DNA from 4 places in the Paenibacillus sp. NMA1017 genome. Region 3 is predicted to be linked to each of the others. Evidence: riboswitches for the same ligand, from Rfam matches in the RefSeq annotation. Region 3 holds a riboswitch; each other region holds the start of a gene.
What was found. A riboswitch is a leader RNA that binds a small molecule or an ion and turns the genes downstream of it on or off. The one in region 3 is predicted to bind cyclic di-AMP.
Positions count from the first base shown of each region.

Region 1: another riboswitch for cyclic di-AMP. It lies ahead of AC5ELV_RS25285 (C40 family peptidase); the one in region 3 lies ahead of AC5ELV_RS21365 (3D domain-containing protein).
Region 2: another riboswitch for cyclic di-AMP. It lies ahead of AC5ELV_RS24220 (resuscitation-promoting factor); the one in region 3 lies ahead of AC5ELV_RS21365 (3D domain-containing protein).
Region 4: another riboswitch for cyclic di-AMP. It lies ahead of AC5ELV_RS04655 (hypothetical protein); the one in region 3 lies ahead of AC5ELV_RS21365 (3D domain-containing protein).

Region 1 is NZ_JBZXYR010000019.1:15,334-19,892, forward strand. It holds gene AC5ELV_RS25270 (hypothetical protein) at 75-368, shown strand; gene AC5ELV_RS25275 (4a-hydroxytetrahydrobiopterin dehydratase) at 486-785, shown strand; gene AC5ELV_RS25280 (GNAT family N-acetyltransferase) at 864-1,370, opposite strand; gene AC5ELV_RS25285 (C40 family peptidase) at 1,674-2,174, opposite strand; cyclic di-AMP (ydaO/yuaA leader) riboswitch at 2,180-2,317, opposite strand; gene AC5ELV_RS25290 (hypothetical protein) at 2,594-3,421, opposite strand; gene AC5ELV_RS25295 (M1 family metallopeptidase) at 3,433-4,559, opposite strand, start outside.
Region 2 is NZ_JBZXYR010000015.1:80,364-84,922, reverse strand. It holds gene AC5ELV_RS24230 (HD domain-containing protein) at 1-475, shown strand, start outside; gene AC5ELV_RS24225 (TatD family hydrolase) at 518-1,288, shown strand; cyclic di-AMP (ydaO/yuaA leader) riboswitch at 1,490-1,770, shown strand; gene AC5ELV_RS24220 (resuscitation-promoting factor) at 2,042-3,190, shown strand; gene rnmV (ribonuclease M5) at 3,337-3,882, shown strand; gene rsmA (16S rRNA (adenine(1518)-N(6)/adenine(1519)-N(6))-dimethyltransferase RsmA) at 3,890-4,559, shown strand, end outside.
Region 3 is NZ_JBZXYR010000011.1:19,372-23,930, forward strand. It holds gene AC5ELV_RS21355 (ABC transporter substrate-binding protein/permease) at 1-1,222, shown strand, start outside; gene AC5ELV_RS21360 (amino acid ABC transporter ATP-binding protein) at 1,209-1,931, shown strand; cyclic di-AMP (ydaO/yuaA leader) riboswitch at 2,167-2,335, shown strand; gene AC5ELV_RS21365 (3D domain-containing protein) at 2,342-3,010, shown strand; gene AC5ELV_RS21370 (polysaccharide deacetylase family protein) at 3,208-4,014, opposite strand; gene AC5ELV_RS21375 (NADH:flavin oxidoreductase/NADH oxidase) at 4,320-4,559, shown strand, end outside.
Region 4 is NZ_JBZXYR010000001.1:1,010,250-1,014,808, reverse strand. It holds gene AC5ELV_RS04670 (alpha-L-rhamnosidase-related protein) at 1-420, shown strand, start outside; gene AC5ELV_RS04665 (helix-turn-helix domain-containing protein) at 550-750, opposite strand; partial or broken gene AC5ELV_RS04660 (glutathione peroxidase) at 1,176-1,406, opposite strand; cyclic di-AMP (ydaO/yuaA leader) riboswitch at 1,873-2,045, shown strand; gene AC5ELV_RS04655 (hypothetical protein) at 2,161-2,556, shown strand; gene AC5ELV_RS04650 (potassium-transporting ATPase subunit F) at 2,739-2,816, shown strand; gene kdpA (potassium-transporting ATPase subunit KdpA) at 2,966-4,559, shown strand, end outside.

The DNA of each region.
Region 1 (4,559 bases), on a different contig from region 3:
TTTTTGTTAAGTGCGAATTTCCGGTATAATAAGGTGATTATGTATTGAATGGCGGAACCATTGGAGGAAATGGCATGGGAGTAAAGCATGGGCGTGAGTATGAACAAATTTTGAACGATTTGACAGAGGCTGTGGGACGCATCCCAGATAGCTATGAATTTTTTGAGATGGAAGCAGAAGATTGGGACAGGCTGGACCCAGCGGGACGTCAGGAAGTCAATGAAGCTTTGGCAGAAGACTTATTTTATGCACTGGGTACAGAGCCCACAATCACTGTAGGCAGTGGCGTTGTGATCTATGAGCCGGAGCAGCATCGTATCTATGTACTCATTGGGGACGAGGAGCTGACGTCAGTCCCTTTGATTTGAGGTCCGTCTTATGGATTTATCAACGGGGCCGTGGTAATATGTACACCAATATATCGTAGTTTTGGCCGTATTTAAGCGGTCGAAAGGCTTCCGTATAAACGGGGAGGAGTTCGTAACATGCCTTTTACACAAGAAGAGATTGAAGCACATCTGGAGAAACTGGAGGGCTGGGAACTGGAGGAAGGACGTTGGATCGTTCGGAAATATAATTTTTCCAGTTTTATGAAAGGGATTGCATTCGTGGATGAAGTTGCCGCTATATCTGAAGCATTCAATCATCATCCATTTATTACGATTGATTACAAGACCGTGACTCTACGTTTGACCTCTTGGGACGACGGCGGTATTATGGCCGTGGATATTAAGGAAGCCCAACAATATAATGAAGCTTTTGAAAAAATGCGCAGCAGTCATTGAGCTTGTAATGATCTGTCGTATGATGATAAAAGCGCCTTCGCTATACAACATCGCGGTTGTATGCCGAAGGCGCTTTTATCATAGAACCTGGGTTGGGTGCTCGGGACGATATACCATACAATAAAATGGTTTTTTGCCATCGGGAGTCTGGCGTTCATAGGTATCTGTAAGCTCAAATCCAGCCGCCTTGTAAGCCCGGATAGCGCGCCCATTCCAAGTGAGCACCTCTAGATCAATTTCATTCTTCGGATTGCGTCGTTGGGCTTCCTCTGCAATGGCACGGACAAAATCAGCGCCTTTGCCATGTCCGCATCTTTCAGGATGCATTCCAAGACCTAGCCGTGTCACACCAATCATAGGAAAATATTGAGCAAATCCCGTCAGCTTGTTCTCTTCATCCAGTACGGCAACATATTGCTCTTGGCGAAGCGCGGGACTTCCAAATTCGACTTCAAGCGCCTTCATTTGTTCCCAGGGGAGCCAACCGTATATATTATAAGGTGGATCATAGCGCCACTCACAGATTGCAGCCGCTTGATGCTCGTCCATCGGTACGATCCGATAGTTGGATATTGAGGCAGGCATGTGTTCCATCCTCCTTTTACAGGTACTTCAATCATTAACAACAGATTGTAGACAAGTTGCAGGGGAATGGCAAGCGTGTTTATTTCAAACCCAAGTCGGTTATACATTCAATAAGAAGGAATTACTGCTCATATGCTCCCCCAGCGGTGACGGTAAAACCGACGATGTTCGCTAAAACTGAAACCTTTTGTGGCTTCAGTTCGTCAGTTATGATAATAATTGCTGATGGTGTGGACATAAAAAACCGCAATTCGATTCCGGCCAGAATCAAATTGCGGCTAGGGTTAGCTTGCTGTGCGTTAGTTATTCTACGTTATCGTCATCAGGAATTTCTGAAGCTACAGAATGGTAAGCGTCTGTGCTCATAATTCTTTTTGCACCGACATAGCGGTTAGCGTAATAATTTTCGTTCAGTGAGCTAACTACTACACCACGTGAAGTCGAGGAGTGGGCAAATTTCCCTTCACCTACGAAGATACCTACATGGGAAATGCCTCTTCCTGTGGTGTTGAAGAACACCAGGTCCCCAGGTCTCATTTCATCGCGGGATACAGAAGATCCCATTTTGAATTGTGATCCGGATTGATGCGGAAGTTTAATTCCCAGTTTGTTGAATACATACATTGTGAAGCCGGAGCAATCGAATCCCTCGAGTGTAGTGCCTCCGCTTCTGTAGCTCGTTCCTTTGGCATCTTGAATGACCTGGTCCATCTTAGAGTCTGCATATGCACTGCCGCCACCGAATGTAAAAGATGTAAAGGCAATGGCAAGACCCATAGCTGCGATCGTTAGCTTCTTCTTCAAAAAAAATATACCCCTTCCAATGCCTGCGAGGTTAGCTTAAGGATTCGGTAGAAGGTTCCCCTATGACCACTCTGTTGCGAGATCAATTCACCCAAACTGGTTCCCCCGCTTCCTAGGTGCCAGGAATTAGGCTTAACTTAAGATGTGCACCTTGGAGAGCAGTATTCACAATAACGATATTTTTGAGATAAAGGTTACAATAAAGATTACAAAGTTGTTACTATCAGTTCACTGCGATTATTGTAACAAAGACGGCTGGCTTTGGCAAATGTTTCATTGCAAAAAGTTACAAAAAAAATCTGCTCCTAATGTCCCAGGAACAGATCTTGTTAACAGTATTCAGTTATGTGTCGTTTGCGCGGGTATGAATCAAGGTTTTTCGACAGACGGAAATGAAGTAAAAAACATAAAGGCAGGGATTAGCTTCTATTGGAGATATCGGTATGCCATAGTCTGTACTGCGAACTGATATGCCACAGCCTGACCAGACTAGTAACAAAATGATACGATTGCTGGAGAATGAGCGCCAGCATACCAGTCCAAATCATCGCCACGGTGCCAAATAGACCGAAGACCAGCAGCACACAAGCACCGAGCAAAAGAGATATACCGACAGCTGGGAGGAGCTGGCGAAAGAAGGCGAGCAGGGACGATAGTATGGCGTGACCACCGACAGTACCCAGTTGCATATACAGGATGCACTGCCGAATGAACCATCCGTATGCCATCCATCCCATGGCATAGGGCAACAAATGCAGCAGGTAAGAGGGAGATTGAAGCGTACCTGCTACAATAGGGTAGAGTCTCGGTACTATCCAAAAGGCGGGAAGCAACAGCAGTCCCAACTCGATGATGTAATACAACAGCGACGACATGCCATGGCGTTTCATACCCTTGAAAAAGGACAGGCTTTGCGGTTCAGTCGCATCGGTATGCAGGCTTTGATATATTCCGGCTCTAATGAAGGGAGTGATCAGTATGCGTAGTACAGTCGCCCCTAGCAGTATCCACAAATACACATGTACTTCCCGGCTGTCCATCAGAGCAATCTGGCTCTCCATCCAAAACAAGGTCTGTCCCAGCTCGTTTTGACCCTGATCAGGATAACGAAGCAATAGCGGGATAACGGCAGACTGCACCAGCCGATAGAGAAACACCCCCCATAGTAGTCGATACAGAAATAAAATGATAACGATATAGAATCGTATGCGCACCAGCGCCCAGCCCTCTTTTATAACAGTCCGCATCTATAGACACCTCACCATGACAGACTTCCAAGCAGTGTCTCCAACAGCTTGGTTACACTTACACTCCAACGGGTTTGTTGCTTTTCGTCCAATTCGGCTTTTAGGCTATTGTTAATATGCTTGTTCTCCAGTGCAATGGTATATAGAGGATCAAGGGTTACATAGGAAACGGGAGAAGTACTTTTGATCCGAAAAGTTGTGCTTTTGCCCGCGCCGTCCCAAGCCTTGAATATCGTTGTCCCATCCTTGAAGGTAAATTGGACGGGAATCTTGGGGTAATCCGCCCCTTTTTTGCTGACCGTCACGACGGCTTCATATCCATTCTCCAGCTTGTGGTTCGTGATATGATCCACTGAAAAGTCTGCCATCTGGCCGTCATATACATACTGTTCAAAATAGTGGCTCCATGAGCGTCCGGTGACTCTCTCCACGATACGTTGAAAATCCTGGGAGGACGGATGCTTGAATCGGTACGTCTGTACGTAGGTCCGCATAATCCGATCCATTTTTTTCATACCGACCTGACGTTCAATGCCCCGTAGTACCAGCTTGCCTCGAGAGTAGGCATTTTGCGCGTACTCAGCAGCCGAGCCGTACTTCCATGACTCACGGTTTAGCGGCTGTGGGGAGGCTACCTGTCCCGATTGTAATGGCAAGTTGGGGGTAAGCCCATATTCTTGCTCCATAAGCCGCTCCTCTGCATAGGAGGTGAAGCCTTCATCCAGCCACGGCTCCTCAAATTCATTATTGGCTACCATTCCATAGAAATATTGATGTCCAATCTCATGAACTAATGTCCGTTCCAGACTATAGCCAGGATTCAGATTACCCGCAGCAGCGGCCGTGATGAGTGTCGGATACTCCATGCCGCCAGCTCCATTGCCTAATTTGGGTGGAACGACGATGGACAGGGTGGAATATGGATAAGGCCCGTACCATTTGCTGTAGTAGGAAAGAGCGGCCTTCGCTGCGCTCATATAGCGTCCTTTGAGCTCCTTGTGCGACGGGTCAAGGTAGAGCTTGATTTTGACACCAGGGACTTCAGCAGAAGAAAAGGGTTCTTCTACGGTTACAAAGTTGGGTGAAGCGGACCAGGCAAAATCGTGTACATCATCGGCATAAAATTGATATATTTTTT
Region 2 (4,559 bases), on a different contig from region 3:
GTTGAAAGGAGAGCTTACAGTAGAGCAGTATCTGATGCTAGACGAGTCATTGATCCAGACCGTATTTAGCCAGTGGAAACGAGAAAAAGACAAGATTTTAAGCGATTTGAGCAGCCGGTTTATGGACCGTAGATTGTATAAATATGTAGAGATTGAAAATATGGATACAGATACCATTGACAGTATTCGGGAAGCTTTGAAAGAGGCTGGTTTGCACCCTGAATATGATTTTGAAATTGATTTCCCGACAGATCTTCCTTATGATGTGTTTCGGCAGGGTGGCTCGACGGACAACCAGATTTTACTGCTTGGACGTCAGGGCGAGGTGAGAGAAATATCCGAAGTTTCGGAAATTGTGCGCTCAATAAGTGGTATTCACCGAGGAAAATATCATATGTATTTTCCCCAGAATAAATTGAACGCGGTAAAAGACAGGCTTCCTGCCGAAATAAGGAATTATTTTGTCAAAGAATAGACAACTATATAGAAATGTAAGTAAAAAAAGGAGATGAAAACCTTGGATTTATTCGACACTCATACTCACTTGGATGCGCCACAATTTGACGAAGATCGTGAAGAAGTTATAGCACGTGCTGTCGAATCAGGAGTAACGCGGATGATCAATATCGGATTTAATCGTGAGACCATTCCATCCACTATGAAATTGGCCGAAACGTATGATTTTATTTATGCGGCAGTTGGATGGCATCCGCAGGATGCGATTACAATGCAGGAGGGCGATTTAGAATGGATTGCATCGTTATGCAGTCATAAGAAGGTTGTAGCCATCGGAGAGATCGGTCTGGATTATTATTGGGATACATCACCGAAGGATGTGCAGCATCGGGTGTTTCGAAGTCAAATTGGTCTGGCTCGTGAGCTCAAAATGCCCATTGTTATTCATAACCGGGATGCCCATGAAGATATTATTAGGATTTTGCGCGAGGAAAAAGCGAGTGAGATTGGCGGAGTCATGCACTCCTTTTCGGGTAGCTGGGAGACCGCTAAAATGGTGCTGGATATGGGATTTCACCTTTCCTTCGGTGGTCCAATAACGTTCAAAAATGCCAAGCAGCCAAAAGAGGTGCTCGCACAGGTGCCGCTGGATCGTCTACTCATTGAAACGGACGCGCCCTACCTGACGCCGCATCCGTTCCGTGGGAAGCGAAATGAGTCTTCACATGTGAGACTGGTAGCAGAGGCTGCAGCCCAAATCAAGGGAATTACAGTGGAGGAATTAGTGTCAATAACGACCCAAAATGCCTTGGAACGATTTGACATTCAATGAAAAAGTGAAGAAATCAATCAAAATAAAGAGATAGACGAAGCTAATCATGAATTTGTTGCAGGAAACTCGAGAATATTACAATATTTTAACCGAATATTTTAAAAAATGTACTTGAAACCTGCTTTACAACATGCATAGAAACAGGATATCATCTTTTCAGTGAATTGTTGTTTGAATGTAAACATCAACAAGTCATTTCATGAACCAGTCTCGCTGAGTCCCTTTTACAGGGAACGGGGGAACCGATATGGCTTACAGTACGTCCGGCGTATGCAAGAAGAGAATGTCTCTTCCGCTAGCCGGCTCGACCGAAATTCTTTTCCCGGATGGGATTGAACAGGTGGAGGGGCCGTATTTCGATTTCTTTCTGGGTCTTCGGGGTGAATGTGAAGGCGACCGCCATGAGCGGTTGACCCAAGCTAGGGCGACTCTCTACGTCCGAACCCGACAGCTAACCCCGTAAGCGTAACAAGAGAGAAGCCATCTCGTGCATGAGTTTTCCCGCATATTCACACATGCCGGAAGCCACGAAAGAGCTCTCTAGTCTCTTTCTCTGGCTTTTTTTGTTGTGAATAAAAGAAAATCTGTCATCATACTGTGGTTAAACAGGGGAGGACAGCATGCCGCGAAGACGGGTACATGGTGCAGGACAGTCGCAGTTTGGGCTTGTCTTGTAGAAAATCTGTTATAGTCACGTCAAATCTCAACTATGTCTTACTCCAGACGGCGGGCTATGTAAGGAGGACGGAGGAAATGGGCATTTTCCAAAAAGAGGAGACCCATGAGTCACGCTCATCCAGCATGTCTTACGTATTGCGTTGGAAGCAAGAGAATGTGCGCCAGGCTGCCTTGGTTGCTATTTTTCTAATCGCGCTAACGATTATGATTTCAATTCTGATGTACACGCAATCAAAAAAACAAGTCTTTTTTGTCATCGATGGCAAGGCATCTGCGGTAGAAACCCGGGAATCCAATCTTCAAGATTTGCTGAGCGAGCATTCCATTTCACTTCAGCCGCATGATACAGTTTCCATGCCGCTAAATGGAGCAGTACAGGATGGGGATCGCGTAGTGATTAAACGTGCCAATCAAGTTAAAGTATCTTCAGGCAATGAGACGAAAAAGCTGTACACAACAGAAAATACAGTAGAAGGTGCCATTCGTACCTCGGGCTATAAATTATCGTCAACGGATAAAGTTTATCCTGCGCTAGATGCTTCTGTTTCGTCTAACATGGACATAAAAATCGTCCGTGTGAAGAAACAGCAGGTCGAACAGAAAAAACAGGTGCCTTATCAGATCATCAAAACGGCCGATCCGAGTCTTTATAAAGGCGATAATCGGATCATTCAAAGCGGCAAATCGGGTGTGGTAGTCCAGCACGTTCAAAAGGTATATCATGATGGAAAGTTGGTATCCAAACAGCTGGTTAACAAGGAAGTTGCACAGAACCGTGTGGATAAGGTCATTGCGGTAGGAACGAAGAAAAAACCGGTCGTTCTGGCTGCTTCCGTCGGTCCCAATGATGCGGTTAAGGCAACAACGGTTAGTTCGAGCAGTGCTGTACGCAAAGCAGGCGTCAATTTCAAATATAGCAAAGTTTTACAAAATGTCTCCATGACGGCGTATTCCTCACAGGAGCCAGGTATCGGTACACGTACTGCATCCGGCACGCGCGTCACGGAAGGACGCACCATCGCTGTCGATCCGAGTATAATTCCAATCGGCTGGTGGGTGTATATCGAAGGGGTGGGCTTCCGCCGTGCGGAGGATACCGGTGGTGCCATTAAAGGCCACAAAATCGATGTGTATTATGAGAGTTTGAGCCGAGCCAACCAATTTGGTCGTAAGCACGGTAAAACCGTATATGTTATCGGACCGGTAAAGCCTGAAATCAACTAAAACAGGTTGTGTATGTTGAGGGCAATGCGATAGTATTAACAACATAGTTATACCATGCTAAGAAGAGGATATCCTCTTCTTATTTTGTTTTCAAAAACAGGGAAAGATAAATATAGCTTGCTGTGTAGCAGTGGAGGGAAACGCAAATGATCAAGGAAGTGATCGTGGTAGAGGGTCGGGATGATACGGTGGCCATTCGCCGCGCTGTTGAAGCGGATACGATAGAAACTGGCGGCTCAGCCATTAATAAAATGACGCTGCGTAAAATTGCATTGGCGCAGGAGCGGCGAGGGGTCATCATTTTAACCGATCCCGATCATGCAGGGGAGCGCATCCGTAAGATTATCGCTTCCAAGGTACCCGGCTGCAAGCAGGCCTTTATACCCGAGGCAGAAGCGACGCGCAAAGGAGATATTGGCGTGGAGAATGCCTCGCCGGAAGCGATCAGACACGCTCTCGCACGAGTTCATACGACAGTAGAAGGCGCCGACCCGCTGATTGAGTGGGCGGACCTGATTGATGCTGGACTCATCACCCACCCCAATGCTGCTGCACGCCGTATGGCCTTGGGGAATGTGCTGGGTATTGGTTATTGTAACGGAAAGCAGCTACATAAACGGCTCTCTGTATTTCAGATCAGTCGTGAGGAATTTGCCGGGGCGCTGGCACAAATTGAAAGTGAAGGATTGTGATATCCGTATGACAGGGATTCAAGATATAGCAACACCGCGGCGTACGAAGGAAATTATTCAACGGCACGGTTTTTCGTTCAAAAAGAGTTTGGGACAAAATTTTCTGATTGATCAAAATATTCTCAATAAGATTGTAAATGCTGCCGGTTTGGATGAGACGAAGGGCGCACTTGAAATCGGTCCTGGGATTGGCGCTTTGACCGAGAAGCTGGCCCAATCGGCCAAGGTAGTTACTGCTGTCGAGATTGACCAGCGGCTACTGCCAATTCTCGAAGAAGTGTTGGCCCCTTATGAGCATGTGAAGGTACGTCATGGAGACGTGCTAAAGCTGGATTTACGCGAGGTGTTTGCAGCCGATTTTGCAGACGTGAGTAAAGTAAGTGTCGTGGCTAATCTGCCGTATTACGTTACTACACCGATTCTGATGAGGCTGCTGGAGGAAAAGCTCCCACTGGAGAATATTGTCGTTATGATCCAAAAAGAAGTGGCTGAGCGTATGGCTGCGTCTCCTGGAACGAAGGATTACGGCAGTCTGAGCATTGCAGTGCAATACTACAGCGAACCAGAATTAGTCTGCATTGTGCCGAATACAGTATTTATTCCCCAGCCAAATGTGGAGTCCGCAGTCATACGGTTGCGTGTACGGGAAGCCCCTCCGGTGGAAGTGATGGATGAAA
Region 3 (4,559 bases):
TCCTGAGGACATGAGTTTTGACTCTTTGCTGCCTGCTCTGCAAAGTGGTCGCGTAGACCTGGTACTGTCCGGTATGACACCGACGGATGAGCGCAGAAAAAGCATTGATTTTTCAGATGTATATTATCGCTCCAAGCAAGTCATTATGGTACGTCCAGAGGATAAAGACAAATATCCTACGATGGCTGCTTTGAAAGGCGAGAAGATTGGCGCACAAAAAGGGAGTATTCAGGAAGAAATTGCTCAAAAAGTGCCCAACGCCTCTGTAACCTCACTGGACAAAATATCCGATCTGGTACTCCAGCTTCGGACCCAGCGTATCAACGCTGTTGTGATCGAAGATACGGTTGCTAAAGGTTACACGTTAGATGGTACCGTAACACTTGCCAAGGCGGTGCCTGAGGATGCCGGAGCAGAAACAGCTGTAGGTATACGCAAGGGGAACGCAGAATTGCTTGCCTCTGTAAATAAAACGTTGGCTCGCCTGAAAGCGGACGGGTCGATTGAGAAGTTTTCCACAGAAGCGAGCGCGCTCTCTGCAGATCGACAGGTTTCTTCTAATAACATCGTAGATATTTTTTGGAAATACCGCAGTTTTTACGCTACGGGTATCGGCTACACATTGTTGCTGTCTGCACTCGGAGTACTGTTTGGATTTATCATTGGTCTGATCGTATCCTTGCTGCGGATGAGTGGTATAAGTATCATTGAGTGGTTAGGTACCACTTATGTAGAGATCCTGCGTGGCACACCTATGCTGGTGCAGCTCATGATCATTCACTACGGGGTTGCTTTGACGTTGGGTGTCAATTTTACTCCACTCCAGTCTGGTATAATCACATTGTCTTTGAATAGCTCGGCATATCTGGCTGAAATTTTCCGTGCAGGTATCCAGGCAGTAGACCGTGGACAGATGGAAGCTGCCCGTTCGTTGGGTATGGGACGCGGCAAAGCTATGCGACATGTCATTTTGCCGCAAGCATTTAAATCTATTTTGCCTGCTATAGGTAATGAGTTTATTACGATCATTAAAGAATCATCCATTATTTCGACCATTGGGATGGTGGATATTATGTATCAAGCCCAGGTCATTAAGAACATTACCTACGAAGGATTAAGTCCGTTCGTAATCGCAGCCGCTATTTATTTTGTAATGACATTCAGCTTATCTAAGCTGCTGGGTTTATGGGAAAGGAAGTTGAGAGCCAGTGATCACCGTTAAACAACTGCGTAAATCGTTCGGCAAGAATGAGATTTTAAAAGGCATTGATATAGATATCGCCAAAGGAGAAGTTGTCGTTATCATCGGCCCCAGCGGTTCGGGGAAGAGTACGTTTTTACGTTGCATGAATCTGTTGGAACAGCCGACAGAAGGGGAGATTTTGTTTGAGGATGAGCCGATTACAGCTCGTGGTCACAATATTAATGTAACCCGGGAGAAGATGGGGATGGTGTTCCAGCATTTTAATCTGTTCCCACACAAAACAGTGTTGCAGAACCTGACGCTTGCACCGACGCAGGTTAGAAAACAGTCAGGGAAGGAAGCGGAAAAAATTGCATTAGAACTCTTGCGTACTGTGGGGCTCGAGGATAAGAAGAATACCTATCCGAACCAGTTATCTGGTGGTCAGAAGCAACGTATTGCGATTGCGCGTGCTTTGGCCATGCAGCCGCACGTAATGCTGTTCGATGAGCCCACTTCTGCATTGGACCCTGAAATGGTTGGAGAGGTTTTGGATGTAATGAAGAAGCTCGCCGAAGGCGGCATGACCATGGTAATCGTGACGCACGAAATGGGCTTTGCCCGCGAGGTAGGCGATCGAATCATCTTTATGGATAACGGTCAAATTGTAGAGCAAGGTACACCAGAGCAGGTATTTGGCACTCCAAGCCATGATCGGACCCGTGATTTTCTTGCCAAAGTGTTGTAAGAAAATGCTGATATGAGCTATAAAAAAAGCCCTCCGTTTGACGGAGAGCTTTTTTTCTTTTTGTCACCATTTCCCCATATTTTCGTAACAAATATCGATTTCTTGGTGACAAAATTGTAACGAGTATAGTATGATGTTCAAGGTTCCCAACATTTTCATGCGGATAAGGTTACAAAATTGTGATATTATGCAGTAAGCCAAAACTTACCGGGACAGCATGCGATTATGACACACGCTGAATGCTGGGCCCAAACTATGGGAAGTGCGGGGGACGTAACAACGGCAGTCATTCCGATACGTCATAAGACGATGTGGAATATGCCTAGGGGTGAATTGCATAAGCATAGGGCTTCTCCTGAGTCCGAATCCGACAGCTAACTCCGTAGGCATAACAGAGGAGGTACATATCTTTGAAACATCTAAAACATATTGGTAAAACGATGAAATTTGCGGTGCTTGCCGCAGCTATTGCAGGGCTGGCACAGACGGCAGGAATAGCGGATGCTGCTTCGCTTCACACTGCGAAAGAGGGCGATACCTTCTTTTTGCTTGCTCAACGTTATGGAGTATCGGTAGACGAGCTAACGAAGGCGAACCCAAACATTGCCTCCAACAATATATATGCAGGTCTGCAAATTAAGGTGCCTGGCGAAAAAAGTGTGAAGGCAGCTTCGGATTCGCAGCCGCAGCTTCTTACGGAGAAAGCACCAGCGAATGAGGGGCCAACGATTGAAGCGTGGGGCAAAACATTCAACTATAGCAAAATAGTTGACGTTAAGGCTTCAGCGTATTCTGCCGCAGCCGATGAGAATGGTAAATGGGGAGCAGTGGACTACTACGGTAATCCGCTTAAACTAGGTACAATTGCGGTGGACCCGAACGTCATTCCGATGGGCACGAAAGTGCTGGTTACGGGCTATTCTCACCCTGGTTTGCCGGATCATTCTTTTGTAGCTGTCGCTCGCGATCAGGGTAGCGCCATTACAGGAAAGCGGATTGATATCTTCATTCCTGGCAACAAATCATTTGTGAACGACTTTGGCTTTCAAAATGTGAAGCTGTACGTTATTGATAAATAGCATTGTAGTATATACGGTTTAATTAAACATAATATATATTATGTAAACTTAATACCTGTATCTTACAACATATAGCTAGATCGGACTCCTATCAGTCCTATCCGTAAAAAAAGGCTGTCTTGACGAGCAGAATACTTCTGCTGGTAAGACAGCCTTTTTACGTTGCTTTAGCTTGTAGCTGAATCATAAACATATAGTTATTTCCGTTCCGATGTGTGGAGTAGCAGGGGGACTGTCACAAATTTGTAGCCCTTAGCTTTTAGAGAGTGAATTAGACCCGGCAGAGCTTGCACAGTGCCTTGCAAGTTAGAACTTTGACCTCCACCTGCGTGCATTAAAATAATGGAGCCCGGCCCGGTAGCTGGAATCACATTGCGCTGAATTTGTGTTTTACTTAATCCCTTCCAATCGAGAGAGTCTACATTCCAATTGACAATCATGTAGCCATGACGACGTGCCCACTGGATTTGAGGCTCGGTGATTTCGCCGTAGGGTGGACGAATCAACTTGGGGCGAAAACCTGCGCTGGCTTGTAAAATACGTTCTGTTTTTGTAATCTGGTTGCGAAAGCGTTCTGGTGTGGCCTTCCTAAAATCTGGATGAGTATAGGAATGGTTTCCTATAGCATGACCTTCACGGATTATACGGCGTATGATCCTCGGATGCTTTTCCGCACGGTGACCGACGATGAAAAAGGTGGCTTTGATGCCGTTAGTGTGTAATACGTCCAAAACCTGCGGCGTATACCTAGAATCGGGCACATCATCAAAGGTTAGGGCAATTTGGCGGGTGTGTGGGCCGCACATTTTAAAAATGTCCGCATGTTTTTTTCGCAGCATTGCTAATGTAGGAGTTGCTCGATCTGTGCTCTGATGTACAGAAGAAGCAACAGCTGCTTCCTTGGGATGGGGCGTTCCGGTGTTGGGAGGCGCATCCGCGTGAACGGGTAAACTTGAAAATGCTAGTAACAGTGCCAAGCATGGCAACACTCCCCTGTACGGCATATGTATCCCCCCTTTCCGTGCAGTGGTACCTAGTGGTGCTCTCGACTATTATGCACTTGTCCTATTAAAAATATGCTGGTAACCAAGTTCGGCTCATAAACAACTGAAAAGAAACCCACGATGAAACGACTATCCATGAAGATGATGGAGTTAAACGTACATATTCTCTTAAACATGGCCGAAAACAGGAGCATTTTCCCAAGTTTTAGCCTTACAACGAATTCGGTATACCATGACAGCTGGTGTATAATGGGGATGCAATTCATAATTATACAGACATGGTATTGAAGGAAGGATGGATAAAAGTGACCGACTTGTTTACTCCTTATCAATTAAAGGGGCTTTCTTTAAAAAATCGGATTGTCATGCCCCCGATGTGCCAATACAGTGTGGAGGCCGAGGACGGAAATCCGACGGATTGGCATCATGTCCATTATGTGAGCCGAGCAGTAGGAGGTACTGGACTTATTATTGTGGAAATGACAGCGGTTCATCCTAATGGACGTATTACGGATCGTGATTTAGGTATTTGGAGTGACGAACAT
Region 4 (4,559 bases), on a different contig from region 3:
ATGGAAATCGCTTTGGCCGATGAGCACATGGCCAAGTGTTCCGTGGCAATGGCATATTATCTGTTCCGGGCGCTGGAGAAGGTGGGACTCTATGAACGAACCGATGAATTATGGGGCTTATGGAGAAATATGCTGAAGAACAAGCTCACGACGCTCGTGGAAGATGATGTCAGCGAACGCAGTGACTGTCATGCATGGGGGGCGGTCGTCCTGTATGAGCTTCCGTCTGTCATCTTGGGCGTAAGACCGGCGGAGCCGGGATATGCAAGTGTTCGCGTCAACCCGGTTCCCGGTTATTTGGACTGGGCGAAGGGCGAGGTCATCACTCCGAAAGGAGCCATCAAGGTCCAGTGGGCCAAAGGCGATGACGGAAACATCGATTTAAGCGTGGATGCACCGCCGGGAGTACGGATCGTTTGATCATCGGCACCTATTGAACAAGCTCTTGAATTTTTCCCTAGGGGAGATTCAGGAGCTTGGTTTGTTAAAAACAGAAATCGAGATAAAGAATCAAAAAAAAAGATATTTTTACAAGCTATAGCATCAATTTTACTGTATGTCATAGTTCGCAAAGATTTCTATAAACTTGTGGATCATATCTAGATTTTGAGTTTTAGGGCTGGTCTTGTTAAGCTCCCAGTTATGAATTGTCTTTTCATCAACTCCCATTCGTGCACTTAATTCTCGCTTGGTCAGACCATGATAATGTCTGTTTTTTTTATTTTCTCTCCCAAAGTGCCTTCCTTGCACTGAAGCAGCCTAAGCCTTCGAAATTGGATGACATTAAAGTAACGGCCTCTCACTAACAGATTGACTGCTGCTAGTTTGGTAGGATTAAACATGAAATATAAGTCGCTTGGCAGTAAGTGAGTGCTACAAAATTCTTCAACTTCGAAATGGACAAACCCGTTTCCCGCAAACAGCTAATGAAACGCAGCCACTCAATATGTTCTTCTTCATTTTTCAGCAAGGTGTCCAATCGTAAACAATTCTTTAGCCATTTGATTCGTCCTTTCAAACACGCTATCATTAATATATTTCATAGAGGATTGGGATTCAACTAACGGAGAACGTTAGCTCAATATTGCAGCGGCAGTCTAGGACTTTATTTTCTCGTCCAAGACTACCGCTGTTCTTATAGCTGGGACCAGTCTAATACTTTATTTTCTCTGGACACCTAATACGCCTGGAGCGGTGTGGGGAAGGTAGCGAAATAAAGGGTGTGCCTGATCACCATTGACATCTGTCTTGACGAACATCGGAAAGGTAACCCCGTAGTTGATCTGGCAAAACTCCGAAATTTCCTCACTGGAACCCGGCTCTTGTTTGGCGAATTGGTTGCTGGGGAATCCCAAAGGGAGTTCTTTTCCTTGCAGGGTTTTGGCGCCGTATTCATAAACGATTATGGTATCCCTTCTAATTCGATATTCTGCAATTAAATTGTAGGCAATTTAAAGAAGGGTTGCAAGTCTGGAAAAGCTGTATTAAGCCTTCAGCCGCTGTAAAATCGAATTTTGTTCAAAACAGTAAATCGCAACGCAAATGGAGCGAATTAAGGTGTTTCTTCTTATAAAAGCAGGTTCAATCGGTGTTTAGCTGGTACATATAGCGTATTTTCTTCTCTTTTTACAAAAAAAGGCCAATAACGCCTTACCTTACGCCAATATTGACATGCTTGTCATTTTCAAAAAGGGATGAAAAACAGAGATTGAAGGAGCTGTGAGAAGCATAATTGTATTGTAAGCGTTATTATTAATCTTCTATGCTCTAAAGGCCGATTTATAACCCCGCAGTTATGCTTTACAGTCTTCCATGCGCGGGTGTATGATTCAAGACGTAATTTCAAATTAACTTGAATGAAGCAACAACGAAATGTCTATAGCGCTGAATTTTGCAGTTGCAAAAGCGGGGGAACCAATCGAGACTGTACGGCTTCGGAAGCCGTGTGTCTCATGGGGTGAATTTTCCGGTCAAGTGCCAGAAATAGGGCGACTCTCACGTCCGAATCCGACAGCTAACCTCGTAAGCGTACAGGGAGAGGCAACAAACCGCCGTGTGCAGCCATGGTTTATTTTATCATGGATATGTAAGAAGCCGGAGGAAAGCCTTTTTCCTTCGGCTTCTTTTTGTTGTCTTTTTATACCGGGAGAGGAGCTACTGATGGAAGGTCGGTTAATTATTGTCACTGCACCGAATGAAGCGGGCAGAAGTTTTGTGAAATTGCTTATTTTCAAAAAATTGGCGTTTGCAGTTCTCACGAATAGCGCCCAGGAGGAACGACAACTCAAAAAAATGGGTGTGGAGCACATTGTCCGCATCAATACCATGCAAGCGGGAAAATGGAATTTTCCAAAAAAAGAAATTGGTAGTGTGTATTTGTTCGAGAACAGCTTGAATCTGACTTGCCGTTTCCTGCAAATATGTCGGCCACTAACATCGGAATCGATCTATGTTATTACGCACGGCTGTAATCCACAAGGAATTTATCGGGGATTGGGAGCGGACCATGTGATCTACACATTGAACGGAGAGGTGGGTTTTCTGCTGAACGGATAAGCACTTATAACATAGTTGTTTTATGATTTTATGATGAAATAAGAATGGCGATCTAAGGACCGAACGGAGGGTATAAACATGATGGATATATACATGCTGCTCGTCATGGCTGTGAGTTATGGAGTGATACTGCTGTTTGTACGCTGGTGTGATGCGCAGACCTCTAAAGGAGGACGAAGAGGATGATCGTTATACTTGGGCTTACGGCTATTGTATTTATGTATTTAATCTACGCACTCCTGAACCCTGAAAAGTTCTAGTTAGCTATAGGGGATAGAGCGGGTGGAACAACAGATCTGAATGGTAAGCATCATAAGTAGCAGGTTTTCGCAAACGTGTGCACATGTTTGGTGCTCTGAAGCAGGTCTGTTGTTCCAAACGTAGGAGCATTTTGGAGGAGGAATAGAGGATGGAGCTGCTTCAAATTGGAATTGTGATCGTCATATTGCTGCTCTTGGTAAAGCCAGTGGGCACCTATATGTATCACGTATTCTCGAATGAACCCAATCGGACGGATCGGATTTTTGGCGGAACAGAAAAGCTGATTTATAAGGTAGTAGGATTGAAGAAGCTGGAGAGCATGCGTTGGACTACGTATGTTATGAGTTTCATTGCAACGAATGTCGTTCTTGTGGCGATCAGCTACTTGCTGTTGCGTTTACAGGGAATGCTTCCCGGTAATCCGGTTGGAAACAGTAATATGGAAGCATCACTAGCTTTTAATACAGTAATCAGCTTTATGACGAATACGAATCTCCAACATTATAGCGGAGAAAGCGGGCTTACGTATCTGACACAGATGGCGTTCGTCACGATGATGATGTTCACTTCGGCTGCTTCCGGTTTTGCGGTTGCTGCGGCTTTTATGAGAGGATTGACGCGGCGCGGTGAAGGGATGGGCAATTTCTTTCAGGATTTTATTAAAGCCATCATAAGGATTTTTCTGCCGCTGGCCTTTGTGCTTACGCTGGTGCTGGTTGGATTGAAGGTACCGCAGACACTACAGCCTACGGCGGATATTACGACGCTGAGCGGAACACAGCAGCAGATTTCTATGGGACCCATTGCTTCTCTGGAGTCCATCAAGCATTTGGGGACGAACGGGGGCGGTTATGCGGGAGCTAACTCTGCGCATCCTTTTGAAAATCCAAGTCCTTGGACGAATGTGCTGGAAATTTTGGCAATGTGGGTAATGCCGGCTTCGTTGCCGTATACCTTTGGATTGTTTGCTCGTAATCGTAAGCAGGGCTGGATTATTTTTAGCTCCATGATGGTATTGTTTCTTATTTTTCTATCCATTACGTATGTGTCTGAGAAGACAGGTAATCCGTTAATCCAGACACTGGGTGTGGATGCTTCTCAGGGAAGCATGGAAGGGAAAGAGGTTCGTTTCGGCATTGGACAATCGGCTTTATTCACTGCGGTCACAACAGCGGCAACGACAGGTTCAGTCAATAATATGCATGATACACTAACTCCGCTGGGTGGCATGGCTGCTTTGGGAGAAATGATGCTAAACGTCATTTTTGGCGGCAAGGGTGTCGGACTGATGAATATGCTGATGTATGCGATTCTGGGTGTGTTTATATGCGGACTGATGGTCGGGAGAACTCCAGAATTTATGGGAAGGAAAATTGAAGGCAAGGAAATGAAGCTGATCGCGATTGCCATTTTGGTACATCCGTTTCTCATTCTCGCCCCAACTGCGCTTGCGTTTATGAGTCATTGGGGATACGATGCGGTCACTAACCCTGGCTATCACGGGTTAACTCAGGTGCTCTATGAATATGCGTCATCTGCCGCAAATAACGGTTCGGGATTTGAAGGTCTTGCGGATAACAACGTATTCTGGAACGTGACAACGGGGATGGTTATGTTCTTTGGACGATATGTATCTATGATTGCATTGTTGGCTGTGGCGGCTTCGTTGAATGCCAAAGCACCGACTCCAGTGACGACGGGGACACTGCGCACGGACAATAAGCTATTTGGAGCCATTCTGA